DNA from 2 places in the Diaphorobacter limosus genome. Region 2 is predicted to be linked to the other one. Evidence: riboswitches for the same ligand, from Rfam matches in the RefSeq annotation. Region 2 holds a riboswitch; the other holds the start of a gene.
What was found. A riboswitch is a leader RNA that binds a small molecule or an ion and turns the genes downstream of it on or off. The one in region 2 is predicted to bind thiamine pyrophosphate.

Region 1 (7,181 bases), 880 kb from region 2:
CGGCGTATCTGGCGGGGCGCACGCGCACCATCATGGCGCGCATGGCAAGCGCCGAATTGCCATGAGCACGGGTCCAAAGATGCCCCTGGCCATCGAAACCCGCCACGGCGACGCTCGCCTGCGCAACTGGGTGGCCGCCCTCGCCGTGGCGCTGCCGCCCGCGCTGCTACTGGGCGCGCTACTGGCCGCCATATTGCCCGCCCCTTGGCGCAATGCGGCCGTGTACGCATCCCTGCTTTTCGTTCCATGTCTTTGGGCGGGCGCACGCATCGGCCCCACCCTGATCGCCCGTTATGACGACCAAGCGCTGCAGCCGCCCCCTGCCGCGGAACCGGGATTGCGGCAGGCACCAACGCTGGATGCGGCACAGCAGCGCGCGTGGGCGGCCCTTGAATCCTGGTGCCAGGCAGGCACAGGGGACGGGCGCAAGCCGTTCTGGCACCCCTGGCGGCTGCCCGATATACCCGAGCGCCTCGGCCTGGCCGTCATGGCGGGACGGGACTGTGATGGCGCATCCCACCTGGCCGCGGCCTTTGCGCGGCATCTCGACCGAGACGATGAACTCGCCGCGCTGTCCGCGGCTTCAAGGCTCAAGGGCTGGCAGCTCAAACTCGCCGTGAAGTGGCACGAGCTAAGGTGGTGGCGCAAGCGGCACCCGCGCCAGCCCTGGGACTGCGGCTACCTCGCGCCAGACCCCGCGGCACCAGATCGGCTGGCACGCTTCAGGCCGCGCCGGCCTACGCTGATCATCGCCAGCACGCTGCGGGGCGACAGTCTGGCGCAGACGCTGCAGACTCTGGCTGCGGCAAAGGCGGAATACCACCACCCTGTCCGACTGCTCATGCTCGACGCCGATGCCCAACCTTGGCCTGCGCGGGTCTATGGCCCAGGGCAGGTTACTTTGATTCAATTTGCCTCCTGACGTTTGTACATAAAGCCCCAACAGCTCTATTTTTAATAGCAATGAGAATCCTCGGCATCGACCCCGGCCTGCAGACCACCGGCTTCGGCGTGGTGGACGTCGAGGGCCAGCGCCTGGCCTACGTGGCCAGCGGCACCATACGCACCACGGGCCTCGCGCTGGGCGACCTGCCGGGGCGGCTCAAGCTGCTGTTCGACGGCATCACCGAGGTCGCCGCGCGCTACCGGCCCGATGTGGCGGCGGTGGAGATCGTGTTCGTCAACGTCAACCCCCAGTCCACCCTGCTGCTGGGCCAGGCGCGCGGCGCGGCGCTCACTGCGCTGGTCAACGCCGACCTGCCCGTGGCCGAATACACGGCCCTGCAGATGAAGAAGGCCGTGGTCGGCCACGGCCGCGCGGCGAAGTCGCAGGTGCAGGAGATGGTGCGCCGCCTGCTCACCCTGCCCGGCCTGCCGGGCACCGACGCGGCCGATGCGCTGGGGCTGGCCATTACCCATGCCCACGCCGGCACGGCCATGGCGCGCGTGGGGCAGGTGACGCAACTCTCGCGGCGCCAGCACGCCATGTACAAGGGCGGGCGCAGTTACTGAAACCGCGTCAGTTGCCACCTTCGCCTGGCGGCTTGGGCCCTTGTCCGGGGAGTGCTGGCGCTGCCTACAATGATTTCCCCTTAGCCTTTTTGGAGTCCCACGCCATGGCCCCCTGCGTCGTCCTGTGGCACTTCGCCCTGCCCGCTCCCACCGAAGAGCAGTTCATCCAGATCAGATCGCCAAACAGTCGGCGCCCAAGTTCCGCAAGCTCGGCTCAATAGGCCTGATCAGCAAGGACTACGTGCGCAACGAGCATGGCGCCGGCGGCCTGTACGTATGGGAAAGCCGCGCCGCAGCCGAGGCCTGGTTTACCGAGGCCAAGCTGCAGGAGTACACCACCCTGTTCGGCGCGCGCCCCACGCTGACCTGGTACGAGGCCAACCTGACGGTGTACAACAAGGCCGGGCAGACGCGGGTCAACGGCCAGCCGGTGGCCGAGGGTTGACGAGCTCTCCCTCCCCCCTGAGGATGTGCGCAGCCTCGAGGCTGCTTCTCCCTCACCCCTACCCTCTCCCCCAAGGGGGAGAGGGAGTTGAGACCCGCGTCAAATCAGCGTTTTGCGCTACTGAAATATGTAGGCACCCATACCCAGAGGGGAAGTGTCGGTATCACACCGGCTGGATAGGAATGTAGAACTCCCCGCCCGCGCGGTTGAATTCCTCGGCCTTTTGCGCCATGCCCTGGGCCAGCGCGTCGCCCTCGGCCACGCCCTTGGCGGCGGCAAATTCGCGCACCTCTTGCGTGATCTTCATGGAGCAGAACTTGGGCCCGCACATGCTGCAGAAATGCGCCACCTTGGCGGCGTCCTTCGGTAATGTTTCGTCGTGGTATTCCTGCGCGGTTTCAGGGTCCAGACCCAGGTTGAACTGGTCTTGCCAGCGGAAGTCGAAGCGCGCCTGGCTAAGCGCATCGTCACGCGCGCGCGCCCCCGGGTGGCCCTTGGCAACGTCGGCGGCATGCGCGGCGATCTTGTAGGCGATGATGCCCTGCTTGACGTCGTCGCGGTCGGGCAGGCCCAGGTGCTCCTTGGGCGTCACGTAGCACAGCATGGCCGTGCCCATCCAGCCGATCATGGCGGCACCAATGGCACTGGCGATGTGGTCGTAGCCGGGGGCGATGTCGATGGTCAAGGGGCCGAGGGTGTAGAACGGCGCCTCGTGGCAGGTTTTCAGCTGCTCCGTCATGTTGGCCTGGATCATGTGCATGGGCACATGGCCGGGGCCTTCGATCATGGTCTGCACGTCGTGCTTCCAGGCGATTTGCGTCAGCTCGCCCAGGGTGTGCAGCTCGGCAAACTGCGCCTCGTCATTGGCGTCGCTGGCGCAGCCGGGGCGCAGGCCGTCGCCCAGGCTGAACGACACGTCGTACGCCTTCATGATGTCGCAGATGTCCTCGAAGTGCGTGTAGAGGAAGCTCTCGCGGTGGTGCGCCATGCACCACTTGGCCATGATGGAGCCGCCGCGCGAGACGATGCCGGTGCGCCGCTGCGCCGTCAGGTGGATATAGGCCAGGCGCACGCCCGCGTGGATGGTGAAGTAGTCCACGCCCTGCTCGGCCTGCTCGATCAGCGTGTCGCGGAAGATTTCCCAGCTCAGGTCTTCGGCAATGCCGCCCACCTTTTCCAGCGCCTGGTAGATGGGCACGGTGCCGATCGGCACGGGCGAGTTGCGCACGATCCAGTCGCGCGTGGTGTGGATGTTCTTGCCGGTCGAGAGATCCATCACGTTGTCTGCGCCCCAGCGAATGGCCCAGACCAGTTTTTCCACCTCTTCCTCGATGCTGGACGTGACGGCGGAATTGCCGATGTTGGCGTTGATCTTGACGAGGAAGTTGCGGCCAATGGCCATCGGCTCCACCTCGGGGTGGTTGATGTTGGCCGGGATGATGGCGCGGCCCCGCGCCACCTCGTCGCGCACGAATTCGGGGGTGATGATCTTCGGGATCAGCGCGCCCATGGGGTTGCCGGCCAGGCGCTTTTCGCGCGCGGCGTCTGCCATGTACTGCGCCATCCACTCGCGCTTGCCGTTTTCGCGCAGCGCCACGTATTCCATCTCGGGAGTGATGATGCCCTTCTTCGCGTAGTGCATCTGCGTGACGTTGGCGCCGGCCTTGGCGCGCAGGGGCTGGCGTTGCAGGGCCGCGGCCTCTTGGCGCAGCTGGGCCAGGCGGGCGGCGTCCTCGCTCTTGCTGCCATCGTCCAGCGCCACGGGTTTGCGGCCCTCATACCGCTCGGTGTCGCCGCGCTCGGCAATCCAGGCGCCGCGCACGCTTTGCAGGCCCTGCTTCACGTCGATGATGGCGGCGGGGTCGGTGTAGGGGCCGGAGGTGTCATAGACGCTGACGACCTCGCCGTTGGTGAGGGCAATGTCGCGCACCGGCACACGCAGATCCGCGCGGCTGCCGGTGATGAAGGACTTGGTGGAGGCGGGAAAGGACTCGCGCGTGCGGGCGAGCAAGGTGGCGAAGCTGTCAGGGGCGTTCATGGCGGGCATTCCTCAAAGGCTGGGGGATGGAATGCTCCGCAATCGGCGGGACGAAGGCGCGCTCTACGGCGCACTCCCCCATCCCACTGCAGCTCTTCTTACGCTGGTACTAACCAGATCAAGTTCGCGGTTTTGGCGGGTTGGCCCACCATCTCAGCACGCCCAAACGTGCACCCCGGAGCAAGGCGCAGTATACGGCCTGGCGCGCCGCGCACTATATGCGTTCCAGTATCAACACCAGGAAGAACATGGCCGCCGCGATGGCGATCCACTTGATGATCACCAGCCCGAAGCGCTTGTAGCGCTGCTGGCCCGTGGCGGCGAAATAAGCGAATGCGACGCCAGCCGCGAGCAGCAGCAGCATCACGGCCCAGCGCATGATCAGCATGGCCGGCGACTCACCAGGCGCGCGCCGGCTGGGCAAAGCCCGCGGGTGCCTGGCGCTCGCTGTCAAAGCTGACGATCTCCCAGGCGTCTTCCTGCGCCAGCAGCGCGCGCAGCAGCTGATTGTTCATGCCGTGGCCGCTGCGAAACGCGCTGTAGGCCGCCAGCAGCGGCTTACCCACCAGGTACAGGTCGCCCATTGCGTCCAGGATCTTGTGCCGGGCGAACTCGGCGTCGTAGCGCAGGCCGTCGGCGTTCAGCACCTTGTAGTCGTCCATGACGATGGCGTTGTCCAGCCCACCGCCCAGCGCCAGGCCACTGGAGCGCAGCATCTCCACGTCCTTGGTGAAGCCGAAGGTGCGCGCGCGCGCGATGTCGCGGGCGTAGTTGCCGCTACCCAGATCAAACTCCACGCACTGCCCGGTGGAATCGACCGCCGGATGGGCAAAGTCGATCTCGAAGCGCAGCTTGAAGCCGTGGTAGGGCTCCAGGCGAGCCCATTTCAGCTGGTCGCCCTGGCCCTCGCGCACCTCCACCGCGCGCTTGACGCGGATGAAGCGCTTGGGCGCGTTCTGCAGCTCCACGCCGGCGCTTTGCAGCAGGAACACGAACGAGGCCGAGGAGCCATCGAGGATGGGCACCTCCTCGGCCGTGATGTCGATGTACAGGTTGTCCAGCCCCAGGCCGGCGCAGGCCGACATCAAATGCTCCACGGTATGCACCTTGGCCCCGCCCGCGCCGATGGTGGAAGCCATGCGCGTATCCACCACCGCCTGGGCGTTGATGGCAATGTCCACCGGCTCGGGCAGATCGACGCGGCGGAACACGATGCCCGTGTCTGCTTGAGCCGGGCGCAACGTCAGCTCGACCCGCTGGCCGCTGTGCAGACCCACGCCGACGGCACGGGTCAGGGTCTTGATGGTGCGTTGCTGGAGCATAACCTTGCGATTTTAGTCGGCGCTCCTCAGTCTTGCTGCCGCCTTGGGGCTTTCCCCTCGATGCTTGACTTGAGTGCTTGAATTTCAGTACTTGAATAAAACCACCTGCGGACTCACCAGCTCTTCTTCCAGCAGCTTGAGCACGGCCGCTTTGTGCTGGGCCGTCATCTTGGAGGCATGGCTCGCCACGCTGATGGCTGCAACATGGTTGGCTTGCACACAGATGGCGACACCAACGCCGATCGCACCTGTCGTAAGCAGGTTCACGGTCTCGGAGCGGCGCAGTCTCCGCGTATGCACCACCATCTGCCGCAAGCGCTCCTCTGAGATTCCTGCCGCCTCGTAGTCAAGACTGCGGCGTTGGTATATCTGCTCGAGTTCTTTGTCGCGCAGGGTGGCGGCAAGCGCCAGGCTGGCCGTGCCCTGCCCCAACAGGCGGATCTGGCCCGTCATCAGACTATGTGCGTGCAATGGGTGGTCGCCTACTTCCACATGCAGGCAATGCGCAAAATCGCCGATGCGGACGATGAGAAATACCGAATCTCCAGTGCGACTGGCTATACGTTTCATCGCCGGGCGGCACGCCTCGAAGATGGGTGGTTTTGTCATGGCCGCCATGCCGGTGAACATGGCCTCCACACCTAGCCGATAGCGGCCGCTGTGTTCATCCCTCGCGGCAAACCCTGACTCGGTCAACACCATCAGCAGCCGCCTTGCTGTCGTTCTATTGAGACCGGACAGCTGCGCCAATTCATTGATGGCCAAGCCTTGGACGTGGTGGCAGGCAATCAAGCGCAAGACAGCAACCAGGCGCGCGGGGCTTTGCGCTCCGGGAAAACCTGAGTTCATATCGTGAACAAGCTGCCCGTCTACCTTTGTCATCCCAGCGCTCCCGGCCCATAGTGCATTGTCCCGGCCCATAGTGCATTGGTCAGCCCCGTTGTCCCCGGGGCGTCAATACAGCTTCAGAAAACATGGCACCCGTCAGCAGGAGTATGAGATGAGCACTTACCGGCCCGTACACACCCCCCACATACCACCCGTCGTTGACGATGGGAAAGCGCCCCGCTGGACACGGCGCCCCCCGCAGTCGAACTGGGGAGACTTTGGCCCGGAAGATCAATATGGCCGCCTGAACTACCTGGACGCGGAAAAGGTGAAGCAAGCCGCGCAAGAAATCCAGACCGGGCAGCGTTTCTGTCTGAGCCTACCGTTGAACCTGCCCGGCGGCAATGCCCTCAATCCACGCCGCCACCCCCCCGTCATCAAGCCCTCCATGCGCCCGCTGGGCCCCGGAATGAATTTTGCGTTGTCACAAGAAAACCCAAACTACACCGACGTGGTAAGTGACGACTACGCACAAATTTACCTGCAGTACTCGACCCAATGGGATGCTCTGTCGCATGTCGGCAGCCATTTCGATATCAATAGCGACGGCATCGACGAACTGGTCTATTACAACGGCTTTCAGGCGGGCATCGACATTCTGGCGCCCAAGGACTTGCCCGGCATGGATGGCCAGTCACGTGCCAAGGCGCTGGGCGTGGAGCGCCTGGCCGAGCAGGCCATCCAGGGCCGCGGGGTATTGGTCAATCTGCGCAAGCATTTTGGTGATGGTCACACCCTGGTCACCGGCAAGATGCTCAAGCAGGTACTGGAGCGTGACGGCATTGAGATCAGTAAGGGTGACATCGTGGCGCTGTACACCGGCTTTTCCGAGCTGCTCATAGCCTGCAACGGGCAGCCCCGCGCCGACATGGCCGAGACTGTCTGCGCGGTACTCGACGGCCGCGACCCGGAGCTGCAGCAATGGATCATCGACAGCCACATCGCTTGCCTGGTGGCAGACAACTATGGCATCGAA
Region 2 (7,181 bases):
CATGGTCTGCATCAGCTTGTGCTTGAGCAGCCAGGCAGTTCGGTAGGACACGCCGATCTGGCGGCTCAGCGCCAGGGCACTGAGGGTGTTTTTGTTCTGCGTCAGCAGGTACATGGCCTGGAACCACTTGGTCAGTGGCACTTTGGTGTGCTCCATGACGGTGCCCGCAATGCTGGAGCTTTGGTAGCCGCAGACAAAGCATTCCCACAGCAGGCGCCCATGGCCGTTGCGTGTATGGAAAAACCGTTTGCAGCCGCCGTGCGCGCAGCGCCAGCCCCGCGGCCAGCGTGCTGCCACCACAGCAGCTTCGCATTGGGCCTCACTGCCGTAGCAGTCATGAAACTGCGCCCACGACAGACCATGCTGGAATTGGATGACGTTCTGGGACATCACACACCTCCTGCTGCCTCGCAATCGAGCAAAACGCTCTTGCTGGTTTGATGCCCAGAGCGAGCAGTGGTTCGTCTGAAATATGTGCCTAATCAGGTAAAAATACCTACAAAATGACCTGCTCCACCGGCGCATAGCCATGGTTCAGCGGCCCATGGCCCCGGCCCGTGTGCACCGCGGCGCCTGCGGCGATGGCGCCCAGGATGTAGCCGCGCGCCGCCTGCACGGCGGCCACCAGATCCAGGCCCAGCGCCAGCTGCGCCGCGATCGCCGACGACAGCGTGCAGCCCGTGCCGTGGCCGTTATGCGTCGCAATGCGCGCCGAAGCCAGGCGATGGTGCTCGCCCCCGGGCAGGGCCAGCAGGTCCACCACGCGCTCGCCCCGCAGGTGACCGCCCTTGAGCAGCACGGCGCGCGCGCCCAGGGCCAGCAGCTCATCCGCCGCCGCATCCAGCTCGTCCTCGCGCGTGATCTGGCGCCCCAGCAGCCAGCCGCCCTCGTCCAGGTTGGGTGTGACCAGCGCGGCCAGCGGAAACAGCTCGCGCACCAGCTGGCCCACGGTTTCCTCGGCAATCAGTCGGTCGCCGCTGGTGGCCACCATCACCGGGTCCAGCACCACATTGGGCAGCTGGTGGCGGCGTATGGCATCGGCCACCACCTGCACCACCTCGGGCGCGTGCAGCATGCCGATCTTCACGGCATCGACGCCTATGTCCTCGACCACGGCATCGATCTGCGCACGCAGGATGTCCGGGGGCACGCCGTGGATGGCGCGCACCCCCTGGGTGTTCTGCGCCGTGATGGCGGTGATGGCCGTCATGCCATAGCAGCCAAGCGCACTGAAGGTCTTGAGGTCGGCCTGAATGCCTGCGCCGCCACCGCTGTCGGAGCCAGCGATGGACAGCACGCGCGCATAACGCGGCGCCGGGGTGTTGGAGTGGTTCATGGCAAAAATTATGGCGGATGCAAGCTCTGTCCCAGGTCAATCCCATGGGCTTGCCTTCTGTGCTGTAATCCCGGCTCACGGACGAAACAGGGGTGTCCCGGCCCAACCAGGCTGGCGACTGAGAAACACCCTCCGCACCCGATCCAGGTCATGCTGGCGTGGGGAGTTTTCAACCACCAGGGCCACGCCGCCCTTGGCGCCTGTTTTGTCCCCCCACGGTTTTGATTGGATAGCGGACAAAACACCATGCAGCCACTGCTTTCTCCCTCTTCGTCGGTCACCATCCTGGGCGCGGGCCTGCTGGGCAGCCTGCTGGCCACCAGCCTGGCGCGCCAGGGCCACCGCGTGCAGGTTTTCGAGGCCGGCGGCCCCGACGGCGTGGGATCGGCCGCCTATGTGGCCGCGGCCATGGTGGCGCCTCTGGCCGAATCGGTGGTGGCCGAGGCCAGCATCGTGCGCATGGGCCAGCATGCACTCGCGCGCTGGCCGGAACTGATCGCGCCGCTGCCCGCGCCGGTGTACTGGCAGCAAAACGGCACGCTCATCGTCTGGCACCGCCAGGACGCGGGCGACGCGGCGCGCCTGCGCGGCCTGTTCGAGCATCGCCAGGCCGAGGTTGCCGGCCTGCCCGCCATGCAGCCCCTTGATGCCGCAGGTGTTGCCGCCGCCGACCCGGCCCTGGCCGGCCGCTTTTCCCAGGGCCTGCTGCTGCCGGGCGAGGGGCAGATCGACAACCGCCAGCTGTTTGCCGCGCTGGCCCAGGACATGCAGCAGCTGGGTGTGGCGGTGCATTACGACAGCCCACGCGAGCTGGGCGACTTCCGCCCCGGCGAGGCGGGCCAGAGCGACTGGCTTATCGACTGCCGTGGCCTGGGCGCACGCCAGCAATGGCAGGCGCTGCGCGGCGTACGCGGCGAGGTGGTGCGCATCCACGCGCCCGAGGTGACGCTGGCGCGGCCCACGCGCCTGGTCCACCCACGCTACTCGATCTATGTGGCGCCCAAGGAAAACCATGTGTTCGTCATCGGCGCCACCGAGATCGAGTCCGACGACCGCTCCGGCATGAGCGTGCGCTCGGCCCTGGAGCTGCTCTCGGCCGCCTACACCATCCACAGCGGCTTTGCCGAGGCGCGCATCCTGGAGCTGAGCACGCAGTGCCGCCCCACCCTGCCCGACAACCTGCCCGGGATCCGCATGCCGCGGCCGCGCGTCCTGCAGATCAACGGCATGTACCGCCACGGCTTCATGCAGGCGCCCGCGCTGCACGACGTGGCGCTGCAATGGCTGAACCAGGGACAATCGCCGCTGGCCGCCCAATTCGACCTGGCCCTGCAGGGGACCGCTGTTACATGAAGATTTTGCTGAACCAACAATCCACCGATCTGCCGGCGCAGGCCAGCGTACAGGACGCGCTCGCCCTGCTGGCACCGCGCCCGCCCTTTGCCGTGGCCGTGAACACGGTGTTCGTGCCCAAGGCGCAATACCCCAGCCACCTGTTGCAGGACGGTGACCGGGTAGAGGTGATTGCTCCCGTCACTGGTGGTTAAAACTGCCTCTAACGCCCATCAAACAAGCGCCAGCAGCTATCAATACAGGATTGAAAACATGACTACAGACCCCCTTGTCCTCTACGGCCAGAGCTTTGCCAGCCGCCTGCTGCTTGGCACGGCGCGCTACCCTTCGCCGGCCGTGCTGCAAGCGGCCGTGCAGCGCGCGCGGCCGGCCATGGTCACGGCATCGCTGCGCCGCCAGGGCATCAACGCCACCAACGCCGGCAACAGCTTCTGGGAGCTGCTCAAAAGCCTGGCCGTGCCGGTGTTGCCCAACACGGCTGGCTGCCACAGCGTGCAGGAGGCCGTGACCACGGCGCAGATGGCGCGCGAGGTCTTCGACACGCCCTGGATCAAGCTGGAGGTGATCGGCGACGACTACACCCTGCAGCCCGACACCCAGCAAACCGTGGAGGCTGCCGCCATCCTCATCAAGGACGGTTTTCAGGTACTGCCCTACTGCACCGAAGATCTGGTGCAATGCCAGCGCCTGATCGACGTGGGCTGCCAGGCCGTCATGCCCTGGGCCGCCCCGATCGGCACGGGCCGCGGCCCCATGAACCCCTACGCCCTGCAGCTGCTGCGCGAGCGCCTGAACGTGCCGCTGCTGGTGGACGCCGGCCTGGGCCTGCCCTCGCACGCCGCCCAGGTCATGGAATGGGGTTTTGACGGCGTGCTGCTGAACACGGCCGTGGCCCTGTCGCAAGACCCCGTGGCCATGGCCGGCGCCTTTGCCGACGCCGTGGCCGCCGGCCGCGCCGCGCGCCTGGCCGGTGCCATGGAGCAGCACAGCAGTGCCCAGCCCAGCACACCGGTGCTGGGCACGCCGTTCTGGCACCACGACAAGGCGCAGGCCTGAACATGAGCAACACCGTCCCCCTGCCGCCCGCCACCGAGATGCAGCAGGCCATCCTGCAGCACCACGGCGCGGCCTTCGCCGACTTTCCCGCACAACCCGCGCCCGCACCCGAGTCCGACGAGCCGGTCTACCGCGCCGCGCTGGCCGCCTGCAGCGCCCTGGGCTTCATCGCCCAGGATGCCAGCTGCCTGGCGCGCGCCTGGGCCGCACAGACGCGCCGCCTGGGGTTTTTCGATGCCGCACATTGGCCTGACGAACCTGCGGACTTTGGCCTGCAGCCACGCCCGCACGCCCAGCCCTTTGCCCCCTGCCCCCAGGCCCTTGGCCTGTACGCGGTGCTGCCCGATGCCGCCTGGGTCGGCCGCATGGCGCGCGCCGGCGTGCCCACGGTGCAGCTGCGCTACAAGAGCGACGACAGCGCGGCGATCGCCCGCGAGGTGCAGGCCGCCGTCCAGGCCGTGCAGGGCACCGATGCACTGCTGTTCATCAACGACCATTGGCGCGAGGCGATGGCCGCCGGCGCCTATGGCGCGCACCTGGGCCAGGAGGATCTGGACGCACTCACGCGCGAAGAATTGGATGAGCTGCGCGCCAGCGGCCTGCGCCTGGGCGTCAGCACCCACGGCTACGCCGAGATGCTGCGCGCCGACGCCGCCAGCCCCAGCTACATCGCCATGGGCGCGGTGTTCCCGACCACGCTGAAGAAAATGGCCACCGTGCCCCAGGGCGTGGCACGCCTGGCGGCCTATGCGCGCCTCATGCGCGGCTATCCGCAGGTGGCCATTGGCGGCATCGGTCTGGAACAGTTTGGCCAGGTGCGGGCCACGGCCGTAGGCTCCATCGCCGTGGTGCGGGCCCTGGTGAACGCCGAACAGCCCGAGGCTGCCGCCGGCCGGCTGATGCACGCTCTGCGGGCCGGGTTGTAACGCGCGGTCAGAAGCGCTTTTTGTCCATCTGATCCAGCTCGAAACGCAGTTCGAGCTTGTCGTCCTCCATGCCGAAACCCACGCCCTGCATTCGGGTGACGGCGGTAGTGGGGTGATCGTCGAATGCGATATCCGGCTGGCAGGTCTGCGACAAGTCCACGTCCAGCATGGGGCGTGGCGCCGGCTCGGGGGTCAGCACATCGTAGCCCGAAGGCATGAGCGACAGGTCTCCAGCGATCGAGTCCAGCGAACGCTCGGGCGGCAGGCTCACCTTGTTGGCCCTGGGCGTGGTGCGCGCACGCGGCGCCGGCGCGCCGCGCAGATGCGCGGGCGTGGTCTGCGCAATGGCCAGCAGCAGCAGCAGGTCATCGAAGGCGGTCAGGTCGAAACGCTCGTCGTCAGCCCCCTCGCCGCGGCGGAACAGCAGGCCGTCGAGCACGCCCATGACCTCGGGCGATGACCACAGTGCCTCGATTTCCGCCAGGGCCTCGGGGTAGTCCTCCAATGCCTGGCCCGCATGGTGAAACTGGCCAAAGCCCGGAACCCGCACGTTGAAGCGCTCCTGGAACTGCAGCCGCTGGCGATTGAAGCTCTCCGTGCGCCCCAGCATGTGGAACAGGCGCAGCGATTCCAGATAGGCCCAGGGCATGGCGTCGCCATGCTCCTCGATATGCGCGCGCAGCACGTCGATGGCCTGGTCGTGCTCGCCAATCGAGGTGAAAAACTCGGCCTGTTGCTGGATGTCGAATACCGCATCAGGCGGGAGAATCTGCTGCGCGCGCGCCGCCTTCGGCGTGGCGGGCGCCATGGCGGGCTGGATAGTGGGCTCGAACGCCGCAGGTGCAGTGGCCGCCGCCGACGGTCCCACCGGTATGGTGTCGGGGGCATCGACAGGCACATCGGGCTCATCTACCTCAGGCAGGGAGCTGGGTTGCCAGGTGTCGGCGGCATCGGGCTCCAGTGGCCAGTCGTCCTGGCCGCTCGGCCCTTCGGCCGCCACGGCGCCATGCTGCAGCGCCTCGCTGCGGGCCACCGAATGTTGCCAGGCCTGGGTTTCCTGGCGCCTGGCGCGCCGCAGCAGCCAGCCGATGCAACCCACGGCCAGTGCCAGCAGGCCACCCAGCCCATAGACCCAGGTGGCGGAAAAACTCTGTTCCTCCACCTGTGCCAAGCGTTGGCGCAGCTCGGCGGCGGCGGCCTTCTCGGCCTCGGCCTGCCTGACCTGGGCTGCGGCCTCGCCCTGCAGCTTGTCCAGAAGCGCCATGGACTCCCGCAGGTTCTCGGGCGAGGTATTCAGCGCCTTCCACAGGGCGGCAAATTCTGCACGCCTGGCCTCGTCGGGGGCCGAGACCAGCAACGGCTCTTCACGCGCCAGGCGCAAGGTCAGGGGTGTATCCAGCCACAGATCCAGCGGCTCGACGATCAGGCGTGCCGGGGCGGCCGGCACTGGCGCCAGCGCACGCGGCCTGGCGGGCCTGTCGGCGGTCTTGGCGCTGGATGGACGCGCCGGGCGCGCAGAGCCGCTGGCCAGCGCCCCCTCGCCCTCCAACCCGGCCAGGACGCGCTGGCGCGCGGCGGCACGCGTCGCCGCCGCATCGGCATCCGCCAGGCCCCAGCCATCGGTGCCGCGCGCCGCGGCGCCAAAACCGGCAACATCCAGCGGGCGCTGGGCAACGGCCGGGGTGCCCGATGGCGGATCGGCCAGAAACGTATAGCTGCGCGTCACGCGCCCTTCGCAACCGGCGGCAAGTGTCACCGTCAAGACGGGCTCATCTGCGGTGATGCGCGCTTGCACACGCACCATGGGCACGGTGCCACCCAGCACCGGCGTGACTTGCACGCGCGAATCTGAAACAGTGCTGGCGCCTGAAACCAGGCGCGCAGACAGACAGGACGATGCGAGATCCTTGCCCGCATCGGGCCGTACCTCAAACATCAGATCAATGGGCGAACCGAGCACCACTGCGCCGCGGCTTGGCCCCAGCGACAACGCGGCAACGCCAGAGGCCACGGTGCATAAGCAGGCGCCAACGATTACCTTACGCATATTCACAATGGTTTCTAAATGTTTTATTGATTCTGACACAAACCCATATGGTTCTTATGCCCAAAAGACAATTTGATCATGGATATGACATTTGCTTCGATGGGTATCGTGGGCACTGGGGCCATGGGGCGCGCAATCGCGTAAATGTCGACCCAATCCAGTAGCCGGGTGTATCTTTTTGACAGCAAAGCCAGCTCCAAGCTGGTGCTGGCGACCATCGTCGAGCGCACGAAGAACCTTGTACGCGCCCTGGTTGTGCGCCAGGGCCGGCTGGGGTTTGAAGCTGCACAGTCAAACCGCTATTATTAACATAGCTTATTGCGCTTTGTTTATAAGCGTTGATAGGGTTTTGATACACAAAATGCAGACTGCTTTCTGATGGTCTTGCCTGCCCACTGGTGCGCTGGCCCGGGCCCCGGGACGCCCATGTGACAGCGCGGCACTGCCGCGCCCGTGCCCGACG

Region 1: linked by a shared signal. The riboswitch ahead of thiC (phosphomethylpyrimidine synthase ThiC) and the one ahead of P4826_RS05130 (NAD(P)/FAD-dependent oxidoreductase) in region 2 are both predicted to bind thiamine pyrophosphate.

What each region holds. Positions count from the first base shown of each region.
Region 1 is NZ_CP136921.1:1,927,960-1,935,140, forward strand. Features, by position in the region: gene mtgA (monofunctional biosynthetic peptidoglycan transglycosylase) at 1-65, shown strand, start outside; gene P4826_RS09310 (hypothetical protein) at 62-922, shown strand; gene ruvC (crossover junction endodeoxyribonuclease RuvC) at 964-1,512, shown strand; gene P4826_RS09320 (monooxygenase) at 1,637-1,957, shown strand; gene thiC (phosphomethylpyrimidine synthase ThiC) at 2,121-3,995, opposite strand; TPP riboswitch at 4,074-4,183, opposite strand; gene P4826_RS09330 (hypothetical protein) at 4,210-4,383, opposite strand; gene lpxC (UDP-3-O-acyl-N-acetylglucosamine deacetylase) at 4,394-5,317, opposite strand; gene P4826_RS09340 (IclR family transcriptional regulator) at 5,402-6,199, opposite strand; gene P4826_RS09345 (cyclase family protein) at 6,318-7,181, shown strand, end outside.
Region 2 is NZ_CP136921.1:1,043,159-1,050,339, forward strand. Features, by position in the region: gene P4826_RS05120 (IS1595 family transposase) at 1-390, opposite strand, end outside; gene thiD (bifunctional hydroxymethylpyrimidine kinase/phosphomethylpyrimidine kinase) at 497-1,336, opposite strand; TPP riboswitch at 1,415-1,518, shown strand; gene P4826_RS05130 (NAD(P)/FAD-dependent oxidoreductase) at 1,583-2,689, shown strand; gene thiS (sulfur carrier protein ThiS) at 2,686-2,883, shown strand; gene P4826_RS05140 (thiazole synthase) at 2,942-3,745, shown strand; gene P4826_RS05145 (thiamine phosphate synthase) at 3,748-4,671, shown strand; gene P4826_RS05150 (type IV pilus assembly protein FimV) at 4,679-6,682, opposite strand; gene P4826_RS05155 (hypothetical protein) at 6,863-7,027, shown strand.